Sinorhizobium sp. BG8: one gene and its partner. The protein of the gene in region 2 binds, or shares a complex with, the protein of the main gene of each other region. Links are inferred from orthologs where the notes say so. Each region holds a gene or a part of one and is shown on either strand. Other genes may lie near its edges.

Evidence for each region. Proteins that work in one complex are often made in the same cells at the same time.
Region 1: the proteins of F3Y30_RS10150 (region 2) and dnaG are in contact, whole or in part, in a crystal structure (PDB 2R6A), measured with the Geobacillus stearothermophilus proteins. The link is inferred for Sinorhizobium sp. BG8 from one-to-one orthologs. Residues at the interface, in WP_033016901.1 of Geobacillus stearothermophilus: Ser13, Glu15, Ala16, Gln18, Glu91, Leu92, Asp94, Ala95, Val96, Pro97, Thr98, Ala99, Ala100, Asn101, Tyr104, Tyr105, Ile108; in WP_049624496.1 of Geobacillus stearothermophilus: Lys456, Leu457, Leu458, Pro459, Ala460, Asn463, Ala464, Leu467, Leu535, Leu536, Ile537, Ala538, Gln544, Glu545, Asp548, Tyr549, His552.

What each region holds. Positions count from the first base shown.
Region 1 is NZ_CP044011.1:3,853,342-3,858,487, forward strand. What follows is about bases 2,249-5,146. They hold dnaG (DNA primase), read right to left. Parts: upstream 4,737-5,146; coding sequence 2,760-4,736; downstream 2,249-2,759. Other genes in these bases: F3Y30_RS18065 (threo-3-hydroxy-L-aspartate ammonia-lyase), read left to right, coding at 2,249-2,663; F3Y30_RS18075 (hypothetical protein), read left to right, coding at 4,913-5,146. In the rest of the region: F3Y30_RS18055 (pyridoxamine 5'-phosphate oxidase family protein), read left to right, coding at 1-646; F3Y30_RS18060 (transporter), read right to left, coding at 678-1,490; more of F3Y30_RS18065, read left to right, coding at 1,671-2,248. UniProt on the Escherichia coli protein: RNA polymerase that catalyzes the synthesis of short RNA molecules used as primers for DNA polymerase during DNA replication.
Region 2 is NZ_CP044011.1:2,165,616-2,171,613, forward strand. Bases 2,458-5,331 are described here. They hold F3Y30_RS10150 (replicative DNA helicase), read right to left. Parts: upstream 4,708-5,331; coding sequence 3,208-4,707; downstream 2,458-3,207. Other genes in these bases: F3Y30_RS10140 (AzlC family ABC transporter permease), read left to right, coding at 2,458-2,838; F3Y30_RS10145 (AzlD domain-containing protein), read left to right, coding at 2,835-3,137; F3Y30_RS10155 (cyclopropane-fatty-acyl-phospholipid synthase family protein), read right to left, coding at 4,952-5,331. Also shown: alr (alanine racemase), read right to left, coding at 1-429; F3Y30_RS10130 (hypothetical protein), read left to right, coding at 557-1,150; F3Y30_RS10135 (AraC family transcriptional regulator), read left to right, coding at 1,205-2,062; more of F3Y30_RS10140, read left to right, coding at 2,131-2,457; more of F3Y30_RS10155, read right to left, coding at 5,332-5,998. UniProt on the Escherichia coli protein: The main replicative DNA helicase, it participates in initiation and elongation during chromosome replication. Travels ahead of the DNA replisome, separating dsDNA into templates for DNA synthesis.

The sequences.
Region 1 (5,146 bases), 1.7 Mb from region 2 along the record:
GGCAGCCGTCCACGCCATTCTCGATGCCTCCCTGCTCTGCCACGTGGCCTATGTGATCGACGGGCAGCCCTATTGCACGCCGACCATCTTCTGGCGCGAGGGCGAGATGCTCTACTGGCATGGATCGTCGGCAAGCCGCATGCTCAGGCACCTGAAACAGGGAACGCCGGCCAGCCTGACCGTATCCCACCTCGACGGCCTGGTCCTGGCGCGTGCCGGCTTCAACCACTCGGCCAACTATCGTTCGGCGATGTGCTTCGGCGTGGCGCGCATCATCGATGATCCGCAGGAGAAGGCCGAAGCTATCCGCGGCGTCGTGGATCGCTTCTATCCGGGACGAAGCTCCACCCTGCGCCCCGTCACGACCCAGGAGGTCAAGGCGACAACGGTCATCGGCATGCACATCGACGAAGCCTCGGCAAAGGTCCGGGCCAAAGGCGTTGGCGACAACGAGGAAGATTACGGCCATCCGGTCTGGGCCGGGGTCATCCCGGTCAGGACCATCGTCGGCGAGCCGCAGGTGTGTCCCCGCCTCGTAGACGGCGTCGCCCCGCCGGATCTCTTCTCGCTTTATCAACCCGGCGAAACACTCGACCAGGCACTCTCGGAGGCGCAGAGCATCTACGAGCGCGAGGCAACCGCCTGAAGGGTGGCACAGTGATCCGGACGGAAAGCCGCTATTTCTTCGGGAACATGAAAACCAGGGCGGCCCTCAGGCCCCATTCCGGGCCGCCGGGCGGTGCGTCGGCATAGTATCTGACGCCGAACTGCAGGCTGACCGGCTGGGTTCCGAAATGCGTCACCTGCGCGAACATCAGGTTGATCGGCACCGTCCATTCGGAATGCTCCCAGTCGTAGGTCGATTCCGTGTTGAGCGTCACGGAACGTCCGTGCCCAAGTGCATAGGAAACGAACGGCTGCAGGAAGGTCTGGTTGACGTCCTCGCGGTCGCCGTCACCGGCGACCGACCAGATGTGGTTCGCAAGCCCGCCGACCGTCCATGGACCATGCTGGACGAGAGCGACACCTGTCGGGCCCAGCCCGAACTTGCCGGTGCCGAGCGCGTCGTCCGAGGCGGTTGGAATAAGAAAAGCCGGCCCGAGCCCCCAGATCAATCCTCCGGGACCGGGCTGGCTCGGGCTGAAAAAGAAGCTCTGGGTGATGTCGCCAAGCCCGAAGAGATCGCTGTCACCCGGAATGTAGTCGCGGTAGGAGATCGGCAGTATCGTCCTCGAGATGATGTTCCATTCATCGTTGAGCTCGATCGGTACGACCGGCTGGAAGTTCATCGTATAGGCAAAGCCGTCATCATCAGGACCGGCACCGAAATCGAAATTGCTCTGGAACGGGACACTGATGAGGGACGCAACCGGATTGGAGAGCTGCTTCGACAGCGCGTCTGCGTCCGCTTGCTGCGCGAGCGCAGCTCCGGCCGTGGAGAGCAGCGGTCCGAATGCGGCAAGAATCTTGGCAATTCCCGGGAAATTCATCAGCTTTTCCCTCCACCTTTCCGGAAATATTGCACGAGGCCGGCGATTCGACCAGACGAGCCCCTGGTTCCGTGGTGGCGCGGATAACAGCGCGGTTTGCTTCCCCGCTGTGCCCGTGGAAAGATGTCTCGCATCGACCGATCGTTTCCGATTCGAGCCGTCAGTACCTTGGAGGCATGTTTGACCAGCATTTCCGACGTCAGCGAGGCCTTGAGGATCCCGACCTTCGAGGATGTGAAGGCCGCCCGTGAACGCATATTCGGTTTCGCCCACCGCACGCCGGTCCTGACCTCCCGGACGGCCGACGAACAGGCGTCCGCCAGCTTGTTCTTCAAGGCGGAGAACCTGCAACGCGTCGGCGCCTTCAAGTTTCGCGGCGCCTACAACGCAATAGCAGCCCTCGACGCAAGCGCGCGGCAAAGAGGCGTCATCGCCTTCTCCTCGGGCAATCACGCCCAGGCAATCGCCTATGCCGCGAAGCTGCAGGGGGCTCCGGCGACGATCGTCATGCCGAGTGACGCCCCGGCGATCAAGATAGCCGCCACGAGGGGCTATGGCGCGGAAGTCGTGTTCTACGACCGCTATACGGAGGATCGCGAGGCAATAGGTCGGAGACTTGCGGCCGAGCGGGGAGCCTCCCTCATTCCCCCCTACGACCACCCGGACGTGATCGCCGGACAGGGCACTGCCGTCATGGAACTGATCGAGGAGGTGGGAGAACTCGACCTTGTCGTCGTGCCGCTCGGCGGAGGCGGCCTGCTCGCCGGCAGCGCGCTCAGCGTGACGGCTCTCCTCCCCGATTGCACGATCATCGGCGTCGAGCCCGAAGCTGGCAACGACGGCCAGCAATCCCTGCGCAAGGGCGAGGTCATCCGTATCCCCGTGCCCAAATCCATCGCCGACGGCGCTCTGACGCCGAGTGTCGGCAACTGCAATTTTCCGATCCTCAAACGCGATGTCGACGATATCGTCACTGCCAGCGATGCCGAACTCGTCGCAACCATGCGCTTTTTTGCCGAACGCATGAAGATCATCGTGGAGCCGACGGGCTGTCTCGCAGCGGCGGCCGTGCTGCAAGGAACGATCCCCTGTGCCGGAAAGCGGGTCGGCATCGTGCTGAGCGGCGGAAATGTGGACCTGGCGACGTTCAGCGCGCTGGTGGAAGCGCGCTGAATTCCGCGGCAGCAGCGGGGAGCGCTTCGTGCTGCCTGACCGACATCGCGGGAACCGGACAGCCCGTCCTCCGCAAGTCGGCCCCGCGCCGGCGCATCATCCCTTCGCGGGTCCCTTGACCCTGCCGGAAAGGACGCCGAAGCCGTCGATGATCGCTTCCTGGTTCTCGAGCCGCACAGTTTCAAGCTGGACTTCCTGAAGCGCGCGCAGGATTTGCGGAACCCTGTCGTCGTCCCCTTCTTCCGTCGCCTGCGCGAGTTCGCGCTCGAGTTCGCGACGCTGCCAGAGCAACGCCCGTGTGCGCTTGTGCAGTGCCATCGCCTGGAGATAGCCCTCGCGTGCATCCTCCGGCGCGGCTTCCCCCGTTGCCGTCCATATTCTGGAATTGCGGATCTGCTGGTCGAGCCCCTTCAGCATGGCGTCAAAGCCCGCCGCCTCCAGTTCCTCCACCAGCCGCTCGCGGTCGAGCCGCACGCCTGCAGCCGCCGCGATCCCAAGTACGGCGGACCAGAAGCGCTGAAGGTCCCGATTTTCGAATTCGATTGCGGCGATCTCGTCATATTCCTCGAAGAGGATCTGCGGGTGGTTGACGATGGTGAGGGCGAGCACGCTTTCTCTCAGCGCCGGCAGATCCTGCGCGCCGCGCACCAGTGTCGAGCGGGCAAGCCGGTCGGATATGCCGGCGACCGCTGCGCCACCGCGCGCGCCCTGCTGCCCGCGCCCGCCCGGCTGACGCTGTCGGCCACCAAAGCCGCCCCGTTCGCCCACCGGTTGCTGGGCTGGCCGGAAGAAGGCGTTGAGCCGGTCGCGCATGTCCTGCTGATAGTGCCGCCTGACATCCTCGTCCGCGATCACGCCGGTTATCTGCCTGAGGCGCGCCTCGAGTTCGGCGCGGCTTTCCGGCGTCTCGAAGGTGCCGCTGCCGGCCTCCCGCCCCCATATCATGTCGGCAAGCGCGCGGGCATTGGCCAGCACCTTGTCGAACGGGCCCCTTCCCTCATGGCGCACGAGGTCATCCGGATCCTTGCCATCAGGCAGCATCGCGAAGCGGACCGTACGGCCGGGCTTGATGTGCGGCAGCGCCAGATCCGCGGCACGGTTCGCCGCACGGACGCCCGCCCCGTCGCCGTCGAAGCAGAGGACGGGCTGCGGCGTCATCTTCCACAGCAGTTCGAGCTGGTTCTCGGTAAGCGCCGTGCCGAGCGGCGCGACCGCGTTCTCGACGCCCGCCTGATGCAGGGCGATCACGTCCATGTAGCCCTCGACCGCGATGATCGTGCCCGGTCCGCTCGCAGACTGTGCCGCACGCCGGGCTCGGGTGAAATTGTAGAGGACGTTGCCCTTGTGGAAGAGTTCGGTCTCGTTCGAATTCAGGTACTTGGCCGGCGCATCCGGAGACATGGCCCGGCCGCCGAAGGCAATCACCTTCTCGCGCGAAGAAAGGATCGGAAACATGATGCGATCGCGGAAGCGATCGTAGGAAACAGGGATTTCCGGCCCGTGAACGACGAGACCGCAGGCCTCGATGCTTTCCTTGCCGACCCCTTTGCCCGCCAGGAATTCCTTCAGCGCGTTGCGGCTTTCAGGTGCATAGCCGAGCCGGAAGGTTTCGATCGTGCGACCGGTGAGACCGCGATCGCGAAGGTAAGCCCGCGCCCGGGCGCCGTTCGCCGTCTGCAGCTGGTCCTGAAAGAATCGGGTCGCCATCTCCATGACGTCGAGCAGCCCGGTGCGTTCCTTGTCCCGCCGCTCCGCCTGCGGATCGGCCGCCGGCAACGGCACGCCGGCCATGTCGGCGATCGTTTGCACCGCCTCGGGAAAACTCAGCCCCTCGAGTTCGGTCAGAAACCGGAAATGGTCTCCGCTCACGCCGCATCCGAAGCAGTGATAGTTGCCCTTGCGGTCCTGGCAATGGAAGCTCGGGGACTTTTCTCCGTGGAAAGGGCAGCACGCCCAGTAGTCGCCGCGAGACACGTTCGTCTTCTTGCGGTCCCAGGTCACGCGTCTGCCGATCACGTTCGAAATCGGAACGCGGTCACGGATGTCGTCAAGAAAGGCGTTGGAAAAGCGCATGGGTCCCTCGGCAAGCTCATCATATAGACGCGCTGCGGTTCGCTCGCCACCCATTGTCGCGCCGCCCACAGCAATTCACAGGGTGAGAACGTCGCAGGTACCGCATCTGTGAAAGACAACCCTTGATCGAAAGAGCATTCGAGTCTAACTGGGGGCCCACGCACGGTTCCCGTCCGATGGACCAGACAGACATGCCGATTTCCGCCGATACCCTTATCGCAGACGCGCGTTTCTTTCCCACAGTGCAGCAGGGCGCCCGCACACTCCTTGACATATACCGCGAAAATCCGCGGCTGACGGCGATCTTCGGAAGCCAGCAGCGATGGCTGATGGCCCATGGCGGTTTCGGCCTTCATTGCGACCACGATCCGGCCGATCCGGCAAGCGGCCTCTATGCCAGCCGCTTCATC
Region 2 (5,998 bases):
GGTGTCGATCTGCAGGGCGCAGGGGTGGTCGCTGCGATCTGCGATCGCCGCCATGAAGATGGCTAGCTGTTCCTCGGACGAAATGACCGGCACGAGGTCGTTCTCGAAGAACAGCCTTTCGGATCCGGCCCACATGCCGGAAAGCACGAAGATACGGCCGTCGGGCACGATGGGGCGCAGGGTCGCGCCCTCGGCGGGGCTTGCGACGAAGAAGTCCCTCGCGCCGGCCGCAAACAGGGTGCGGGCAGCACTTTCCAGCCCTATGCCATAGGCATTCGCCTTCAGGACCGCGGCTGTCCGTGCCGCGCCCGAGCGCCGTGACATCGATCGCCAGTTCGAAGCGAGCGCGCCGAGGTCGATCGTGAGGCGGGCATGGTCCTCGCCGGCGATTGGCAAGGCGTGACGGCGGTCGAGGTGGTTTTTGTTCATTGCTTTGAGATACAGGCTGGAGGAATGAGCTGCAATATGCACCGTCGTCGTCGACGATGCACAGCCTGGAGCATGTCCCGGCCGGCCGTCTGCACCGGACCGAAGGGCACAAGCAGGGAGAACCTACATGCGTAAGTGCAGTGCGATCTTTCTTCTGGCGATGCTTGTGCTGTGGCCGCGGCAGCCGATGGCCGAGGAGAGGACTGAAACCTCCCGTGCCATGAGGGACGCCTTTGCCGTACTCCTCGAGCTCTCGTCCGGCGGGCAGAAGCCCGACGAGGACGGCAGTGCGGACATCTACTACTCGATCGCGGACGACCCAAAGGCTCCCCGCCTTGTCACCCGGCTGGAGCTCGGCGGCGATCCCTGCGTTGCGCGCACCTTCGCCGCGCTCCAGTTTCCGGGAAAATGGGCGTCGCTCTTCGTTGCTACGACGGGGCTTTCGGCAATCACTTCCGCCGTCGCCTACGCGTCGGTCGACGACCTCATCGCAGAACGCGATCCGATTCCGGTTCTCGACCCTCGGGCGCAGCAGGTCGTGCTGACGGGTACGGGGCTCTACTGTGCGAGCCGCTTCGCATTGGGTCATGAGGGGAACGCCGAACCGGAATGCCGCGACCGCATCGATTTTGCGATGATGGATGCCGAGCAGGTTCATCGGGGCCGCGCCGCGATGGCCGTCATTGCCAATACCTGCAACGTCGCCTCGCTCCGGCAATAGCCGTCGTCACTTTTGTTCAATACAGCCTACCTTCAGACGGCTATAGTGGGCAGCATGCAGAATGTGTCTCAACAGCAGGCGACCCAGGCGATGCCGCTTGCCGGCGCCGAAAGCACTCGTTTCTGGAGGGACGAGCGGTTCGGCGGCATGGAATGCCTGTCCGCGACCTTCATCACGCACGAGTTCGCTCCGCACGCCCATGACACATTCAGCATCGGCGCTATCGAAAGCGGCAACCAGATCGCGACGATCAGGGGCGAGCGCGAATGCTCCGGTCCGGGCGACCTCTATCTGATCAATCCCGGTGAGATTCACGACGGCGTGCCGGGCGGTGAGGGTTACCGCTACCGGATGATCTACCCGTCCGTAGATCTCTTCCGCGAGATCCTGGAAGATGTCTCCGGCCACGCGTTCCATGCATCGCCCGCCTTCTCGAAGCAGCTGTTGCGTGATCCGGTGCTTGCCAAGGCATTCAACCGCGCCCACCGCACACTGGAGGAAAAGACCGGGGCACTGGAGGCCGACGAAAGCATGTTCTCGGTGCTCGCAGCCATGTTCGAGCGCCATGGCAGTCTTATCCTCGCGCCCGTCGATACAAAGGAGCGCACCGCGGTCTTTCTGGCGCGCGACTATCTTGTCGAGAACTACGCGACCGATATCGGCCTGGAGGAACTGGCAAAGGTGGCTGGCCTCAGCCGGGCCCACCTGATCCGCGCCTTCCGCAAGGAATTCCACATCACGCCGCACGCCTTCCTGACCGACAAGCGCATCCGGGAGGCACGCAAGCTTTTGCAGACGGGTTGTCCGCCGGCGGAGGTGGCCTTCGAATGCGGCTTCGCCGACCAGGCGCATTTCACCCGGCATTTCAAGGCCCGCACCGGCCTCACGCCCGGGCAATATCGGGCGAGATAATCACTTTCGTTCAAGATCGGTTGGATTGACCGCGCTATCACGCGCCTCTTTCAACGGGGACGAGGAAGATGCTTACGGGCGGGAAACGCGATGAATTCATGGGCGGGCTGCGAGCTATCGCTCCGCTCATCGCCGCCGTGGTGCCGATCGGGCTCGTTTTCGGAACGGTCGCCGCGACCAAGGGGCTGTCGCCGCTGGAGGCGACGGTAATGAGCGCGCTGGTCTTTGCAGGCGGGTCGCAGTTCGTGGCGATGGACATCTGGACCCACCCGGCCCCCTGGGCCGGCGTCGGCCTCGCCGCACTGCTGATCAACCTTCGCCATGTGCTGATGAGCGCGTCCATTGCCACGAAGATGGAGGCTTTCTCGCCCACCGGAAAAGCCTTGTCCATGCTGCTGCTGGCCGACGAGATCTGGGCCATGGCGGAGTTCCGCGCGGGCAGGGCGCGGCTGACGCCGGCATGGTTTGCGGGCCTTGCCGTGCCCTTCTACGCCAGCTGGGTCGCATCGACCCTGCTTGGTGCCTCGCTCGGCGCATTTCTCGGCGATCCCGTGGCGCTCGGACTCGATTTCGCGTTTCCCGCCGTCTTCATCGTGCTCGTGATGGGATTCTGGAAGGGCAGGGAGACCGGCGCCATCCTGCTGGCGAGCGCGATGACCGCCGTGGTTGTCCAGCATTTCGTACCCGGCGTCTGGTATATCGCCGCCGGTGCCGTCGCGGGCGTGATCACCGCCGTCGTTGCAAACCGCCCGGCGCGCAAGGAGGTGCACGCATGACGCTCGATCCCCACACGCTCCTTGCCATCCTCGCCATGGCCGTCGCGACGATGATGATGCGCCTTGCTGGCCTCGTTCTGGTCCGCCACGTGGCACTCGGCGATCGCGGACGCAAGGCGATCGAGTCGATTCCGCCCGCCGTACTGATCTCCGTCGTCGCGCCGACTGCGCTCGCGACGGGGCTGGTCGAGACAATTGGATGCGCCATTACCGCACTTGCGGCGCTGCGCCTGCCCATGCTCGCGGCCGCGGCCCTTGGCGTCGTCTCCGTCGCGGCCTTGCGCGCGGCGGGTCTCTAGAACGCGTTGAAACTGGTGAGGCGCAACGCGCTCCAGCGCGCCGCGCCTCGAATGGCCGGTCGCCGGTCGCTCAGTGCTCGTACTGGGTGAAGGAGGGATCGGCGAGATCGGTGAAGCGCGTGTATTCGGACTGGAAGGCGAGCTTCACCGTTCCGGTAGGTCCGTGACGCTGCTTGGCGATGATGACGTCGGCCGTCCCCTTCACCTTCTCGAACTGCATCTTCCACTCTTCGTACTTAGGGTCGAACTCGTCCCGAGGTTCGAGGTTCTTCACGTAGTATTCTTCGCGGAACACGAACAGCACCACGTCGGCGTCCTGTTCGATCGAGCCGGATTCACGAAGGTCGGAAAGCTGGGGCCGCTTGTCCTCGCGGTTTTCCACCTGACGCGACAGCTGGGAAAGCGCGATGATCGGCACGTTCAGCTCCTTGCCGAGAGCCTTCAGGCCGGTGGTGATCTGGGTGATTTCCTGCACGCGGTTTTCGTTCGACTTGCCCGAGCCGGTCATCAGCTGGATGTAGTCCACCACCAGGCAATCCAGACCGCGCTGACGTTTCAGGCGGCGGGCTCGCGCGGAGAGCTGGGCGATGGAGATACCACCGGTCTGATCGATGAAAAGCGGCACCTTCTGCATCATCTGCGAGCAGGCGACGAGCTTTTCGAAGTCTGCTTCCGAGATGTCGCCGCGGCGGATCTTGGAGGAGGAGACTTCGGTCTGCTCCGAGATGATACGGGTGGCGAGCTGCTCAGACGACATTTCAAGCGAGTAGAAGCCGACCACGCCGCCGTTCTTCGCCTTGAACGAACCGTCGGCCTGGATTTCGGGCTCGTAGGCGGCCGCTATGTTGTAGGCGATGTTGGTTGCGAGCGACGTCTTGCCCATGCCGGGACGTCCTGCAAGCACGATAAGGTCGGAGCGCTGAAGGCCGCCCATGCGGGCGTCAAGCGATTGTATGCCGGTGGAGATGCCCGAAAGGCTGCCATCACGTTCGAACGCGGCACCGGCCATGTCGATGGCGAGCGCGACCGCATCGTTGAAGGACTGGAATCCCCCGTCATAGCGGCCAGTCTCGGCAAGCTCGAACAGCCTGCGCTCGGCGTCCTCGATCTGGTTCTGCGGCGGCATGTCCAGCGGCGCGTCGAAGGCGATGTTGACCATATCCTCGCCGATGGTGATCAGCGAGCGGCGCAGAGCCAGGTCGTAGATGGCCCTGCCGTAGTCTTCCGCGTTGATGATCGTCACCGCTTCGGAAGCGAGGCGTGCGAGATATTGCGGGATCGTCAGGTCTCCGACCTTGGAGTCCGAGGGCAGGTGGGTCTTGAGCGTGATGGTGGTCGCGATCTTGCCCATGCGTATGGTGTCGCCGGCGAGCTCGAAGATCTTCCTGTGCAGCGGCTCATGGAAATGGCTCGGCTTCAGGAAGTCCGACACGCGGTAGTAGGCGTCGTTGTTGACGAGGATGGCCCCGAGCAGCGCCTGTTCGGCTTCGATGTTGCCCGGTGCCTCGCGATGGTGTGGCTCGGCGTTGTCACGGCCCTGGCTGGCAAGCTTTCGCACAACATCGTTCATGATGCCGAATCTCTCCCACTATGCTTTGAAGGAGGTTGGTTTCTGCCTTTCGGCCGTCCCGGTCAAGACCTTCGGGGACGTCGCCGTGACTAGGTCCGGAGGCTTGCCGCGTTTGGGCACTGTCTTAGACTTTTCCACAGGGGGCGGATTGCAGAAAATCCACAGTGGCGGTGAATTCACCGGCCGGCGGCCCGGCGCATCGCCCGGGGTCTTGACGTCGACCCGGCGGATCTGGCGGGTTGTCTCAGAAAGACGCCTCATGCGGGAACTTGCGAGCCCCGGGCGACTGTCCTCGGCCATCCGATTCGCGCGCCTTGAGGCAATTCTCGCCGCTCTCCAGATAGTTCCGGGTCAGGGGAACGACTGTCGGGTCGTGGGCGATCTGAAGCTGGAAGATGACGAGGTTCTGCCAGCGGAAGGCGCTCTCCGAGGCGGCTAGATAGAACTCCCAGATCCTGCAGAACGCTTCGTCGTAGAGCTCCTTCGCCTTGTCGCGCTGGGCCATGAAGCGCTCGCGCCAGTGCCGGAGCGTCTCGGCATAGTGGATGCGCAGGATCTCGATGTCGGTCACGCCGAGGCCGGATTTCTCCACCGCCCGCATCACCTCGGAAAGTGCGGGAATGTATCCACCCGGGAATATGTACTTTTCGATGAACGGATTGTTCGAGGTGGGACGGTCCGTCCGCCCGATCGTGTGCAGCACCATCACCCCGTCCCGCCGGAGGAGGGCGCTGCACTTCTTGAAATAGGTCAGGTAGTTCGGTCGCCCGACATGTTCGAACATTCCGACGGACACGATCCGGTCGTAGGTGTTCGGCGCGTTGCGATAGTCCTCGAGGAGGAAGTGCACGTCATTCGAAAGTCCCTCGGCCTTTGCCCGGGCCGTCGAAATCGCGAACTGTTCGTTGGAAAGCGTAACGCCGGTGACCTTCGCCCCGAGGTAGCGCGCGAGATAGAGCGCCATGCCGCCCCAGCCACTGCCGATGTCGAGCACCGAGAGCCCGGGCCGGCCCATCAGCAGCTTGGCTGCGATGTGCCGCTTCTTCGCCAGCTGGGCATCATCAAGGCTTTGGTCCGGTGTCTCGAAGTATGCGCAAGAGTATTGCCGGTCATTGTCGAGAAACAGGTCGTAGAGTTCGCCGGTCAGGTCGTAGTGATGCTGGACATTGCTGCGCGAGCGCCTCAGCCCGTTGCGCTCGTTCACCCAGCGCAGCAGGAACCGGGCCCGCTCAAGCAGACGGTTCCATCGGCTGTCATAGTACTGGAAGTCCGGATTGCCGGTGAAAATCGT